2 regions of the Anaerobacillus alkaliphilus genome follow, and region 2 is predicted to be linked to the other one. Evidence: riboswitches for the same ligand, from Rfam matches in the RefSeq annotation. Region 2 holds a riboswitch; the other holds the start of a gene.
What was found. Region 2 has a riboswitch for cyclic di-GMP ahead of DS745_RS25135 (stalk domain-containing protein). Riboswitches for the same ligand answer to the same signal wherever they lie in the genome.
Positions count from the first base shown of each region.

Region 1: it holds a riboswitch for cyclic di-GMP, as region 2 does, so the genes downstream of both, DS745_RS07380 (hypothetical protein) here and DS745_RS25135 (stalk domain-containing protein) in region 2, are expected to answer to the same signal.

Region 1 is NZ_QOUX01000026.1:75,961-83,779, reverse strand. It holds gene DS745_RS07395 (tetratricopeptide repeat protein) at 1-48, shown strand, start outside; gene DS745_RS07390 (IS110 family RNA-guided transposase) at 167-1,558, shown strand; gene DS745_RS07385 (S-layer homology domain-containing protein) at 2,096-3,142, opposite strand; gene DS745_RS07380 (hypothetical protein) at 3,638-4,012, opposite strand; cyclic di-GMP riboswitch class I at 4,215-4,299, opposite strand; gene DS745_RS07375 (hypothetical protein) at 4,625-5,107, shown strand; gene DS745_RS07370 (sigma factor-like helix-turn-helix DNA-binding protein) at 5,345-5,938, shown strand; gene DS745_RS07365 (IS110 family RNA-guided transposase) at 6,065-7,456, shown strand.
Region 2 is NZ_QOUX01000032.1:21,925-29,743, forward strand. It holds gene DS745_RS09145 (Ig-like domain-containing domain) at 1-712, opposite strand, end outside; gene DS745_RS09150 (hypothetical protein) at 718-1,353, opposite strand; gene DS745_RS09155 (copper amine oxidase N-terminal domain-containing protein) at 1,485-4,166, opposite strand; gene DS745_RS24550 (hypothetical protein) at 4,357-4,506, opposite strand; cyclic di-GMP riboswitch class I at 4,708-4,795, shown strand; gene DS745_RS25135 (stalk domain-containing protein) at 5,142-6,053, shown strand; gene DS745_RS09165 (DoxX family membrane protein) at 6,529-7,038, shown strand; gene DS745_RS09170 (TetR/AcrR family transcriptional regulator) at 7,129-7,701, shown strand.

The DNA.
Region 1 (7,819 bases), on a different contig from region 2:
ACAAACCCGAAAACCGCCCGGAAAGTTAGGAAGTTGTTGAAGGTGTAGGTGTAGGTGCCTAGTATAATAAATAGTTGGGCTAAATAAAAAATACCATCGTTTTCATGTACAATGGAAGGACCTATCACAGAACTTCCAAAACCCCTCACCACAAGGAGATGAAACGATGGTATACACATTATTGAACCATATTCAAGGAAAAAAGGGAAGTCGATGGGCTAAGTTTCTTCAAACAGCTGGCTTGGAAAATATTTTAATAGTAGCGGTAGATGCTGCTAAATATACGCATAAAGCTATGATTTGTACTTTTTATGGGGAGATCCTAAAGAAACCCTTCGAGTTTGATGCTTCTTTAACTGGTCATAATCAACTCATCAGTCAAATTGAAAAGGTAAGTCAAGAGACTGGGAAACAGTCCATAGTTATTGGTATTGAAACGACGGGACACTATTATGAGGACCTAGTTCGTCATTGGCAAGGGAATAGTTACTATGTTCGAATAATAAACGCAGCTACTACATCTGAAGAGAGAAAAGCACTATTAAACCGCTCTAAAACTGACAACCTTGATCTATTAGCTATTACACAATCAGTGATAAACGGTCGTGGAACAAGTAGTGAACTACCTTCAGGATCTGTGCATGAGCTTCAAAAGCTCACAAGAGCTCGACGCACAATCGTCCAGGAAAAGACAGCTCTCCAAAACGAAATAAGAGTTCATATTGATCATATATTTCGAGAATTTCAAGGAATGAGTATATGGAGAGATGGTAAACGAGTTCATGTTCAACCCTTTGAGAAACTTTTTGGGAAGGCTGGCCGCTATTTGATGCGTCATTTTATACACCCTAGCGATATCATTAACCTAGGTGTTGATGGATTAAGAGAGATATCGATTAAAGAAAACCTTAAGATACGCGATTCTTCTATACAATTACTTTTAGAATTCGCAAGTAATTCCATCTCAAGACCAAAGGAAGAGTTAGAAATTGATCACTTTTTACTTGTTCATAAGCTAGATCGGCTGGAACTAGTAAATCAACAGATTGATGAAATGGAACAGAAGATTGCTAGTTTATTCATTGAAACAGAAGGTGCTGTCTTGTTAACTGTACCAGGAGTTGGACTAGTGACTGGTGCGGAATTGTATGGCGAAATGGGTGATATATCGGATTTTGACCATGCAGGACAGTTAATTAAAATGGCAGGCACGAATCCTATTGTAGTGCAATCTGGCGGTCGAAATCCGACTTATCATTGTATCTCTCGAGAAGGAAGGCGTACATTTAGAAATAGTGTGTATCAAATAGGAAAGTCACTTGCCATGCACAATCCAAAGATGAAGAAACAATATCAAGAAATGAGAGATAGAGGCAAATATGCAAGACAAGCGTATATAGCCTTAGGAAATCGCATGATCCGTTTAGCCTTTGCCATGATTCGTAAACAAACAATGTATCAATCAGAAGAAGCAGATTATACTTTACTAGCTGAATTGACCAAGAAACTTAAAGCCCAACATGTTAAACGCTTTTACACAAGATACTTTGCAGTATAGATTACAACCAAAGTGTAAGTAAATATAGTAAGAAACATTGATAAATAGAGTGTCCCTAGGACGTCAGATCACATCGAATTTTGTGCCTGAGGCAATATTGACCTCGCGTGACAGCGTTATGGATCTTGTCCTATAAATACGAATAATACGTGAAGACAAAGCTTAAATAACTAGGTGGTATCCCTATAGGATGAAAATGCAAGATCCTTTCACGTTCTAGAGACATTCTATGATATAATTCTGTGATAGTTGAGTCTTGAAAAAAATGGAAAACGAAGGCTTATTTAAGTCCGCCTCTTTAAGGGGAAAAGATCTACTTGACCTTTAAAGCATTATACGCTGTCACCACCCGGAATTTGTCGAAATAATGGGAAGCGTAGGGGAAGCTTAGGGGGAACCGTCCCCTTGCTTTTCCTGACAGGTATAAGAAAAAGTCCACAAAAGAAATGTTCTTCTGTGGACTTTTTCTTATTGGTAAATGATAGTACAGCAGCAGATTAACTCTCCTTATCAGTACTAGACATAATACGAATTGTTTTACCTATAATTTGTCACTAAATCATAGTATTTATACCTTGATGAAAATTCCCTTGATCTCCGAGTCGGAATTTCAGCTTTTAGTAAAGCTAAATTTAAAAGGATTTCCTCGTTGCCTTCTTTAACCCAAATGTAGCCAATCGTATAATGCAATTTATAATCATTTTTAGAAGGCTCAATTTCGACCCTTACTGCTTTGTTTTTGAAATTTTCTCGGATATAGTTGTCGAATATATCAGTCATTCCGGCTTCCATATCAGCAACACTTGCGTATTCAAACCCAGCTAATTCTACAGGAATGATGCCCTCTTCTGTTGTTACATGAACTACGTTTCCTGAATAAGGTACAGTTCCTGACAAAACGCCGTTAAATTGCATTGGACTAAAATCTATAACCCTCTTTAAAAACACAGCAAATTCCGCTCTTGTAACGGCTTGATTAGGCCCAAATCTTTCAGGAGAGTAACCAGCTATTAAGTTATTAGAAGCTAATTGACGAATACTTCCTTTTGCCCAGTTTGCTTCATGTAAATCTTTAAATGTAACCTCTTTCCTTCCAGAAAGTTTAATATAGGGTCTAGCAAGAATTACCGCAGTTTCTGTGCGACTAATAGGCTGATTTGGTCTGAATGTCCCGTCAGAATATCCTGACATTAGACCTTTTTCATTAGCGATAGATATTTCTCGAATAAAGTAATGGTTGTTTCCGATATCCTTAAACTCACTCGTATATTTTACAGATGAGTTATTTAATAAATGAGGATATAATTCTCTAACTAATAACGTTGCAGCTTGTGCTCTAGTAATTTTTTGGGTAGGTCCAAATGCTCCCGCCCCAATTCCTGATATAGTTCCTCTTTCCGTTAAAGATACAATACTTGACTCTGCCCAGCGAACAGACTGTAAATCATTGTATATAGCTACCTGATTACTTTCCATTATTGTAGCAGCAGTTGCTACTTTTTCTTCATTGTTGGTTAGGCTTAGAAAAGCCAGACCTCCACAAATTATCACAGTTATTAAAAATCCATATAAATACTTTCTCATGCAATTCTCCTCAAAGCTCATATTTATTTACCTGATCTCTTTAATCTAATAAAAGACCATATTAATCTTATTACTAGAAATTATTTCCTGTCAACACCAATCTGTTGTTAGCAGACTATATCTCGCAATCTATTAACGTAAGCCAAAATAGCTTCTTCCGTTTGTTTTTGTTACACTGTTCCAGACTCCATCACTTTCTTCAAAATTAAAGAAATTTTCAATTCGATATGGACCCCAAAATACCCAATGTTACCAAATCGATGATACTCTATTCCACTCAGAGTAATCATAATTATATTTTATTAGGGTAATAGAATTGGGACGGTTCAACCTATGTTCGTACAGTAAATTTAGTAGCAAATATTCCCTTTGAGCGGAGGGAGGTGCCTGTCACTACCCGAAATTTGTCGATAAAGAGAAGGCAAGAACTTGAGCAAAATAGAAATAACCGCTCCCACGATTAATGGATTAGCGGTTATTTCTATTGTAATCAAATTATAGGTAATACCCGTCTTTAACTAACTCCGGAGGTACTCCGAAAAGTAATTTTCTAATATTCTCGTAGCCAACATATCGGTGTTCGATGAGAAAATCATAAAACATTTTGTATTCTAATCGAAATTGATGTTTTAACTGATATATAAGGAAGTTAAAACTCTGGATTTTTGGTTTGGTTAAATGGTTTGGTAGATACTTCTCAACATCATCTTCAGTAATAGTTCTACAGATGTAGCCAGGTCTGATATTTAAATGGTTTGCACGATGAAAAAGGTCCTGTAGCTTTTCATAGAAGTCAGGGTTTTCATTTCGGATACCTTTTAACCGGAGGTGTGCCTGATTTAGTTCTTCAACACTAGCAATAGCTGGCATAACAATCACTCCTTATGGATTAGCTTTATATATTTTAAAAGGGGAAACTTACAAAATCTTGTTTCAAGTGTAATTGTTTAAAAGGTTAATATTTAATATAAAAAACCTAGATTTTTTTAAATAAGTATAGTTCGGGATAGAAATTCTACCAAAAGCAAAAAGACTAACCGAATAGTCGATTAGTCAAGAAAACTATCAAATAATCGGTAACTGGCTGGCTTAATCAACAGATCTTAGCCCCTTTAGTTTTGCGTCGCCACTTTTCAATGGGTTTGCCTTTTTCAATTTTTGTATGTATGTTACTTATTGGAGAATAACTACTTAAATTGATTATATAAGCAAAATTACCTATATGCAATATCGACTTTTGTGGTTAGGTAGACCTACATTCATTTGATTTGTGCCATATAAGGTAGTGGTTCAGAAAACTAACCTGTAACGAAACAAAGACCAAAATTCCCTTTATGTAGCATACGCTGGTAACTTAACAAATTTGTCTTTATATAAAAATGATTTACGTTTTATAGTAAACTTAAAAATGCGCTACACCCGATTTAACTGTGTGAGAAAGTTTCTTATATTATAGTAAAATTCAGTAAAAGGAAGGTTCAGATGAGACATAAGAGACAGATCAAATTAAACGAAGAATATACTCCGCTTCCTTCTTATGAAGGTGATGAATTTTTTCCGAACGGCATTTTTAATTTTAATATATCGAGGATAACTGAACATATTCACGATGGAACACTAAAAGTTGAGAAGGAAACAATTGATGTGGGTAGTTGGTTCGAGACTCATTACCATGCATCTGTAAATGAAGAACACTTGCCGACAGTTGATGTAAATAAACCGGTCATTCAGGCGGAGGTCCAGCCAGGCGAGTTTAATATTATCGATGGCAACCATCGAATGGAGAAGGCTTATCGGGATGGTGTGACAAATATTCAGTCATACAAACTCCGTGGTGAGCAACTCTTGCCTTATTTTATGAAAAAGCAGGGTTATACAGCATTTGTTGAATACTGGAACTCGAAGTTGAAAGAGGATGAGCGGAATAAAAAGTTAAAAGAGAACATGCTCAGTTATAGAGAATGAAATTTTGGGAAGTTACTGATTTGCTTAGAATGAAGGTAAAGCAGGAAACTTCCTCTTTAAGCATTATATTCAAGCCATTTTGTATTTTACGTGATGCAGGTGGGCCTTCTCCTATAAGTCGATAGTATTTAAGAAAGTGAAGGCAGCGGGATTTGAAAGTTGGCTGAAGATTAAATAAACTATGCTAAAATATTTATGCATATCGTAATATACTTTTTAAGCAGAGGTGGTATTTTTATGGGGGAAATAGAGATTACCAAAGAAGATATGCTTTTTTATTTAGATATGATAGGTTCAATTTATGGTCCATCTTATAAACCTAAGATTGGTAAATTAAAGCCTTACTACCCTTTTCTTAAGGAACCAACTTCAGAAGAATACAAGAGGTTTATTCAGGTTTATCTTCATTATAGAGACTGTTTAAATGAACGAGAAAAAACGATACTAGATTTTCAGTATAGATTGAAAGGTGAGAAGTTAACACTTGATCAAATGGGAGAACAATTTGGAATTTCCAGTTCTCGTGCTGCGCAAATTCGAAATATAGCTGAGTTACGAATAGCAAAAGCTATCCGAGAATTTTTAAATGGTAAGCCTAAGAAATCGTTTGGTTCGCTCCTTGAAGGTCAACCAGACGAGGTTTTAATTGAAATTGCACTGGCAATTTGTCCCCATTCTCGTGTTCTTCGAACTTACTTAAAGCAGGATAAACCTATGAGTTATATAACAAGAAAAAATTTAAAGCATGCATTGTTTCGTGCATGGTGGTTAGATTTATTAGATCATCGAGAAAAAGCTATGAAAATTCTAAATGTTAAAAATGAGATATAGATCTGGTAAATCTGGTGCCTAGTATAATAAATAGTTGGGCTAAATAAAAAATACCATCGTTTTCATGTACAATGGAAGGACCTATCACAGAACTTCCAAAACCCCTCACCACAAGGAGATGAAACGATGGTATACACATTATTGAACCATATTCAAGGAAAAAAGGGAAGTCGATGGGCTAAGTTTCTTCAAACAGCTGGCTTGGAAAATATTTTAATAGTAGCGGTAGATGCTGCTAAATATACGCATAAAGCTATGATTTGTACTTTTTATGGGGAGATCCTAAAGAAACCCTTCGAGTTTGATGCTTCTTTAACTGGTCATAATCAACTCATCAGTCAAATTGAAAAGGTAAGTCAAGAGACTGGGAAACAGTCCATAGTTATTGGTATTGAAACGACGGGACACTATTATGAGGACCTAGTTCGTCATTGGCAAGGGAATAGTTACTATGTTCGAATAATAAACGCAGCTACTACATCTGAAGAGAGAAAAGCACTATTAAACCGCTCTAAAACTGACAACCTTGATCTATTAGCTATTACACAATCAGTGATAAACGGTCGTGGAACAAGTAGTGAACTACCTTCAGGATCTGTGCATGAGCTTCAAAAGCTCACAAGAGCTCGACGCACAATCGTCCAGGAAAAGACAGCTCTCCAAAACGAAATAAGAGTTCATATTGATCATATATTTCGAGAATTTCAAGGAATGAGTATATGGAGAGATGGTAAACGAGTTCATGTTCAACCCTTTGAGAAACTTTTTGGGAAGGCTGGCCGCTATTTGATGCGTCATTTTATACACCCTAGCGATATCATTAACCTAGGTGTTGATGGATTAAGAGAGATATCGATTAAAGAAAACCTTAAGATACGCGATTCTTCTATACAATTACTTTTAGAATTCGCAAGTAATTCCATCTCAAGACCAAAGGAAGAGTTAGAAATTGATCACTTTTTACTTGTTCATAAGCTAGATCGGCTGGAACTAGTAAATCAACAGATTGATGAAATGGAACAGAAGATTGCTAGTTTATTCATTGAAACAGAAGGTGCTGTCTTGTTAACTGTACCAGGAGTTGGACTAGTGACTGGTGCGGAATTGTATGGCGAAATGGGTGATATATCGGATTTTGACCATGCAGGACAGTTAATTAAAATGGCAGGCACGAATCCTATTGTAGTGCAATCTGGCGGTCGAAATCCGACTTATCATTGTATCTCTCGAGAAGGAAGGCGTACATTTAGAAATAGTGTGTATCAAATAGGAAAGTCACTTGCCATGCACAATCCAAAGATGAAGAAACAATATCAAGAAATGAGAGATAGAGGCAAATATGCAAGACAAGCGTATATAGCCTTAGGAAATCGCATGATCCGTTTAGCCTTTGCCATGATTCGTAAACAAACAATGTATCAATCAGAAGAAGCAGATTATACTTTACTAGCTGAATTGACCAAGAAACTTAAAGCCCAACATGTTAAACGCTTTTACACAAGATACTTTGCAGTATAGATTACAACCAAAGTGTAAGTAAATATAGTAAGAAACATTGATAAATAGAGTGTCCCTAGGACGTCAGATCACATCGAATTTTGTGCCTGAGGCAATATTGACCTCGCGTGACAGCGTTATGGATCTTGTCCTATAAATACGAATAATACGTGAAGACAAAGCTTAAATAACTAGGTGGTATCCCTATAGGATGAAAATGCAAGATCCTTTCACGTTCTAGAGACATTCTATGATATAATTCTGTGATAGTTGAGTCTTGAAAAAAATGGAAAACGAAGGCTTATTTAAGTCCGCCTCTTTAAGGGGAAAAGATCTACTTGACCTTTAAAGCATTATACGCTGTCACTCCCCGGTATTTGTAGA
Region 2 (7,819 bases):
CGTTATTACCTTGGTAGTGCATTTTCTTACCATCAACTCTGACAACAGCAACAAAGTTACTAGTTTTCACCGTCACGTTGGATACCATTGAATTCACATCTACTTTGACATTCGTTAGATGTACAGGCTTTTTCTCAGCCTGTTGTTGAGTTGTATTGGTTTGTTGGTTTGTAGCAGGTTTCGTCGATGGTTGACTTGTAGTCGGTTTACTACTCGAACTATTGTTGTTTGTAAATGGACTATTATTTGCCTGGTTGTTATTCGTTGTTTGGTTACTCTGTTGGCTCGTTGTTCCTTGCGATTTTGGGCTTGTGCTGTTTCGTACCTTTTCTTCTTTCACTTCTTCGATTACAAATGGCATTCTTACTCCAGGGGAGAGAACTTCATTAGTAATAGATGCTACATTTTCAATAAAAAGCTCGTATTCTAGCCCTGGAACGTACATTTGACTGGGATTTACAGAAATACTTTTTCCATCTGCTGAAAGACTAACCGTTACATCTAAATTGCGGTTAAATGAGTTTTTTACCAGGACAGTTGTTTCATTTACTGTGCTTGGATCTAATGCTTCATTAAACGTTATAGTCCAGACTTTGTATATGTCATTAGCCACCCTCTGTACAAGTACTTCATGGTTATTTTCTGCAAGTGAAGCAGGCATAGTAGAAAAGACGAAAATAAGTAAAATTAGAGCTTTTAAACTATTCTTCATTACGATCAATCCAACTTAAATTCTGCATCAATGTCTTCTAGTTTGTGTTCTACTAATAAATCAGTAAATACATTTCTACCAGCTAATAAATCATACAGTGAATACCTTTTACCAGCAGTCTTGTAAGTAAACTTTTGATTAATTCTAAAGATATCGCTACTTCCTTCTGGTACTTTAAAATTCATCACTTCAAGCATTTCATTGTTCTCACTGATTACTTCAATTCGCAAGTCGAAATTGTCATTTAACGTTGCATAACCGATTTCAAATTTCTTTTTGATCCCGTCAGTTTCAAATGGTCTATTAATCGTTCTACGGTTACCATTTACAAACACATTGATAAAGCTAACTTCTTCACCATTTGTTAAAATATCTACGTTCGTAATTGATACATCTGTTTCAGCAAGAGAGCTGCCTTTTTTATGGAGCACTTCAACTTGCTCGATATATTTTTTTGGAGCATTTACTGTAATCTCCCTTGTTGATTTAAAATCTAGGTAGTTTTCAGCAGCACTGTTTTCATTAAGTAAAAATTCTTTGAATTTAAATACAAATGTGTTGGCAAATACATTTGTTGGTAGCAATAAAGCTGTTGCAATTACAGTTGATAGTAGTAGTGTGATAATATGTTTTTTCTTCATGTTCAATTGTTCATCCTCTCATGCCTTATTGTAGTTTATCTCTTATATCGACATATTTTGCTATATTGTTAAGGGGTATTTAATAAATTAATAGAAAAGGCAAGCTATGAACATCACAGCTTGCCTATTTTTTAGTCTAAAGTAATTGTTCCTAGTGAGGAGGCTAGGCCATTAATAGTTGCATTAATACCGTCGGCAATTGATAACACAAATACTCGGTAAGTAATGTTACTCGTTATTAGATTACCTCTAACATCGGTGGTAGCAGCATCTAAAGTTACCACATGATTACCTCCAGTTTTATTTACTCTCGTAAAATATTCTTTAGGTACTAGATTGGCAGCAGCTAAGGTAAAGGTACTTGCCTCAGCCTCTGGGACAACCAATATGGCATAGTAAGCAATGCTAGCTTCATTTGTTGGTTTCGTAAAACCTATTCTCATATCTCGGCCATTGCCGTTGTTAGCAATATCTGATGCTGTAATGTTAGAAACGCTTCCAGCAAAAGGGTTCGATAAGGTTATGTTTAATGAAGGGTTTGATAATGCATTAGAAGATGCTGCATTAGATACACTCATCACATATACCTTGTATTCAATATCCGGCTTTATTAAGTCACCTTGAACATCTCGTGCGGTTGGACTTAATCGATGCACGATGTTACTACCTGTTTTTGCAACTGGTGTATAATTGCCAGCTGTTACTGCATTCGCTTGAGCTAAATTAAATGCTTGGTGCGATTTTACTACCATAATTCGATATTCGGCGATGGAAGCCTCATTTCCTACTCTTACGAACCGAACTTCTAGATCACTACCGTCTGCAGCGTTAGCTATATCGTGCGCTGTTACACTAATGACTGCTTGAGCACTTGAATTAACTCTTAAAGTAATAGCTGCTGAAGCTCCAGACAATGAGTTGTTCTTACTGTTACCTCCATTAGAGACAGAGAGAACATAAACACGGTATTCTACCCCTTCACGAATGAGTGCCCCAAATGCATCTCTCGTACTAGCCGTTAGTGTCCTTGATAGATTAGCTCCGGTTTTTGGAACAACCGTGTAATTAGATGGTGGGACATTATTGGCATCAGTTAATGAAAATCCACCTGCTTGAGCTGATTTTACAATCATAATCCGATATTCTGATAGAACAGATTCGTCAGTAATTCGATTAAATGTTACCTGTAAATCTCGTCCATCTCCATGGTCACTTATATCGTACGCTCGTATGCTTGTTGCTGACGCAGGTCTGAAATTATCCGTTAACGAGATCGTTTGTGAAGGCGACGAAAGCGAGTTTGTAAACCCGTTGGCAGGACCACCTACTGATAACACAAATAATCGATAATTTAGATTTGAACGTACCAAATTTCCGTTAACATCTCTAGTCGTTGATGCTAGAGTTACTGTACGATCCTGACCCGTTTTTGAAACAGTTGTATAGTTAGAACTGGAAACGCTGTTGGCTTTTTGTAATGTAAAACTATTAACTTCATTGGCGGGAACAACCATCACCCGATAATTAGCGACGCGTATTTCTTGACTCGGAATTTTAAAGGTGACTTCAAGATCACGACCATCACCATGGTCAGATATGTCTCTTGCAACAACATTTGTAGCTCTAATATCGTTAGGCCTGCTGGCTGGCGTTATTTGAGCAGATGGCGCAGATAAAGAACTTCCGAAACCTGTGCTAGCATTACCGATAGCTAGGATGTACACACGGTATGTCGTTCCATTTTGGATAACTCGCCCTTTATAGTCTCGAGTACTCGTGAGATTTTGAACGAGATTTGCCCCTGTTTTAAAGATCGTTGTGTAATTTCCACTTGTTACTTCTTTTGCTGCAGACAAGTCAAATTGACTTATTTCACTATTAGGGACGACAATGGCACGGTAATACAAGAGATGATTTTCATCTGCAAGTCTATTAAAGCTTACTTCAAGGTCTCGACCATCCCCGTAGTCATAAACATCTCTAACTGTTACGTTAGTGACTGCTGCTACTCGGTTTGGTAGTGTGAGTGTGACAGGAGTGCTTTTTGCTAAGTGGTGTTGTGGGCTAGCTCCATTCCCAACCTGTAAAACAAACACTGTATAATTAATATCATTTTCTACGAATGCACCATCCGTATCTCGGGTTGACGAAGTTAATACCTGGCGAATGTCCTGACCGGATTTCGTAATTACTGTATAGTTACTTGGCGAAATACTTAACGCAGTGTTTAAGTTGAAATTTGTTGCTTGGGAGGTTTTCACCACCATGACTCGGTACTCACTTACTGGTGCTTCGTTTTCCGCTCTTTTAAAGCTAACCTCTAAATCGCGGCCGTCACCAAAGTTTTCCACATCTCTTGCTGCTACTCCAGACATTGGGCTCTGAGCTCTTGTTACTCGAACTTCTCTTTTCGCTGCATCATAGAAAACGCGGTCACCTAAAGCTTCACTTACAAAACGAACCGGCACTAAAGTTCTACCATTTATAACCTGAGAAGGGACATCCAAGGTCACCTGTTTGTTGTTAACGATTGCTTGGTTAAATCCTATGTAAAGGATAATTCTCGTATCACCTCTTGTGGCGGTGATCTTCCTTGTGCCTTCCTCATATACGACTTTGGCATTAAGTGATTCAAATATAGCCCTTAATGGAACCAACGTTCTACCATTTCTAACGATTGGTGGTTGGTCTGTCTGAATTTCTACTCCGTTAACAAACACCTTGATGGTGCTACTGTTCGCAAATGCAAGATTAGGAAATCCTGATGAAAAGAGTAAGATAAGTAACAAAGATGTAATGATATTTTTTTTCACTGTATTATTTTCCTCCTACCATTTTTTGCTCTTATATAATATTTCGACAAATGCGCGTAATTGTTAACACTAAAATTTAATTATAGGAGATTTTTAACTAGAGTTACTGCTTCTAGCAGATAATTAACATATGTTTGAAGTTACATTAAAAAAACCAATGGAATTTTAAGTCCATCGGTTATGATTTCTATTAAGAGTAATTGATCTCTTCTATATGTAACAACAATCTCTCTATTTCTTTTACTAAGTCTTTTGACGTTAGTGTATGGTTGCTATCACCTAATTTTTGTATCTCTTTAAGGATTGACAGCAGTTTCTCTTGACTAATCTGTGCTCCCATTATGACCCCCCTATTAATATATGAATAGTATATTACAAGAATTGGCATTTTTCCAATATATTTTTGCTAGATTTTGTCGGTAATGGTAAAAAAGTCTTATATATTTTATGGGATAGTAGACAGGAAATTAGATATATTGGCTTACTATATTTTTATCATCATCAAGTATAATAAAAAATAAAGGTTCATATTACATAATTACGTACGAAAGGGCAACCTCATTGAAAGATGTTGGTACGCAAAACTATAGGGGCTAAGTCATTCGTTGATATGCCAGCCAGATACCGAAATTTCTACCTTCGACGTGTTAATTTAAATTAAGGAGGAGTTTGTAATGATGAATTTTTTAGCCAAAAGATGGCACAAGTGTTTAATGAATTATAATTATATTCTTTATAAGGATTGCCTTAATCCTGAAATGAAAGAGCGTTTTTTTGAAAGGGCTTTTTTTCACAAGGAGAAGTCAAGTTATTAATACAGAAAAAGACTGTCGCTTCAGAAACTAGCGACAGTCTTTTTCTGTATTTTAGATCGAATTTTCTGGCATTTAAATTCCCAGTTAATAATCGCAACCAACATTTAACAGTTGATAAGTCATCTAGTATATATAAAAATATAGTAAGGAGGTGTTTTTGGTGGGTAAATTTGTAACTTTTGGGTCATTATTGTTGTTCATAATGATAGGTTTTCAAACACAAACGGCATCAGCAAACACAATTCAAGTATTTGTAGATGGTAAGAAAATTCATTTTTCAGATATGATGCCAATCATTGAAAATGGTAGAGTGTTAGTTCCCCTACGTGCGGTTCAGGAAGGATTTGGTTCAAATATTAACTGGGACCAACAAACGAGAATGATTACTAGTGTTAAAGATAAAGGATCTCAACAAACTAAGTTGATCTATCAAATTGATTCTCCATATGTGCTTCAACATTATCAAAATGGAAATCAGCAACAGCAGATGGTTGAAAAAATTGATGTGCCAGCAAAACTAGTACAAAACAGGACGATGGTCCCACTTCGTTCAACAACAGAGTCAATGGGTTACTCCGTTCAATGGTCTCAAAAGGATTGGACTGTAACCATAAAATCAAATCCTTCAATAAAACCTATAGCAGGCGATTTGCAGTATCCAGTTTCTGGTGAGTCTGAAAAATTAGTAGAGATGGAGTTTGATATTTTCTTCTTAACGAATGCAGAAAGAGTAAAACATGGAGTTAAGCCTCTAATCCTAGATTTAGAAGTAAATCAAGTAGCTAGGAAAAAATCACAGGATATGCATGATCAACGTTATTTTGCCCATCGTTCACCTGTATATGGTTCACCATTTGATATGTTAACTCATTTTGGTATTACTTATCGAAGTGCTGGAGAAAACATCGCAGCTGGATATCAAAGTGCCCAAGCTGTTGTCACAGGCTGGATGAACAGTGAAGGTCATCGGAAGAACATTCTTAACTCCCGATTTGAGCGAATTGGAGTCGGTTATTATTATGGTGCTAACGAATACCGATCATACTATACACAGATGTTTTTAACGAAATAAGTAATGGAAAACGGTCCTTTTGGGACCGTTTTTAAGTGAAATCACTCGAAAATATGGTTTACAGTCTAAACTCGGTGATTTATAGTCAGAAAATCAAATTTACAGTCCAAACAGACTATTTTACAGTCCAAATCAAATGTTTTATGAGCGAAGAAGCAAATTATACTTGGGTAGGTATTCTCGCGGAAAGGGATATTTGACAGGTCTAATCAACCTTAATCTATTGAGAGATGACAATTTTACGGAATTAAAAGTGAGCTGATATCATTAATTCGGGCTTAGTCAAAACCACTTCACACTTTGTTCACTGTTTCACAATACAATGTTCACATGTGGGACGGTCGCGACGACCTTGAGCATTATATACTATGAGTGAAGATAGTTAGTGATCACAAACACACTGATCGAAACAAGAAACACGCACCATCTCGATCGCTCACTATCTCAAATCAAAACGATGAGGAGATGATCGATTATGGTCATGAATTTTTTAAGAAACAATAAAGTAGCAGCAGGGATTTTAACTTTCTTACGTGTATACCTTGGATGGAAATGGTTAACTGGGGGCTGGGGCAAAATTACTGGCGAACCGTTCAGTGCAGCAGGTTATTTAAATAACGCAGTGGCAAATCCAGTTGTCAGTCACGGCGAAGTAGTTTACCCAAATTACGTAGCATTCTTAGAAAAGTTTGCTATTCCGGGTGCAGATGTCTTTAGCTTTATGGTTGCCTGGGGTGAGTTATTAGTAGGACTTGGATTAATTCTTGGAGTATTAACAACTTATGCAGCATTTTTCGGCGTAGTGATGAATTTTAGCTTCATGTTCGCAGGAACTATTTCAACTAATCCTTGGATGATTTTAATTGCCTTCTTCATTCTAGCTGCTGGTTACAATGCAGGTCGCATCGGTGGAGATCGTTGGGTAATGCCTTATCTAAAAGGTTTGATTTTCAAAAATAATACTCCTAATAAGATAGCAGCGTAATGTCGTTGCTTTGAGGGCACGAGTCGATTTAGTGAACTCGTGCCTTTCGTGTAAGTTGCTCCTATAAAAATTGAGTTTGGAGGAGAGGTTATGGTTGAAAATCAAACTACAGAAGACAAAATCCTATCAGCAGCGATTGATCTAATGGAACAAAAGGGCTATAAGGCAGTAACGATTAAGGAAATTGCTCAAGTAGCCGGTTTTAGTGAAATGACTTTATTTCGAAGATTTGGCTCGAAAAAAGCGATTTTAGATGCTGCGGTTGAGAAGTACTCGTACAATTATTGTATGAAACAGATTTTTGAGGAACAGATCACTTACGATATTGAACATGACTTAGCATTGATTGCTAGAACCTATCAAAAATATATGAACCGAAACAGAAAGATTGTGATGCTTGCATTTCAAGAGCGACATTTCCACCCGGAAATTGGTCAGAAAACTGCTGAAAATCCAAGACAATTAAAAGAGTATTTGCTGCGGTATTTAACAGAAATGAAGGAGCGGGGAAAAATAAATGGTACGAACCTAGAAGCTACGGCGATGACATTTCTCTGGATGAACCTTGGCTTTTTCATGGCACAATTTGTAGCGGGCAATGAAGTCTCGCCTGTTGGATTAGATGAGTTTATTGAAAGTAGTGTAAAACTATTTGTATCATAGAAGAAGGTGCAAGATTTGCAGGTGAACTGCAGGGTCTTGCACCTTTTACTATATTTAGGAAATGAAAAATAAGTCGATCTATGAGACAATTAGTAAATTAACCGTCTGAAAATAGGAG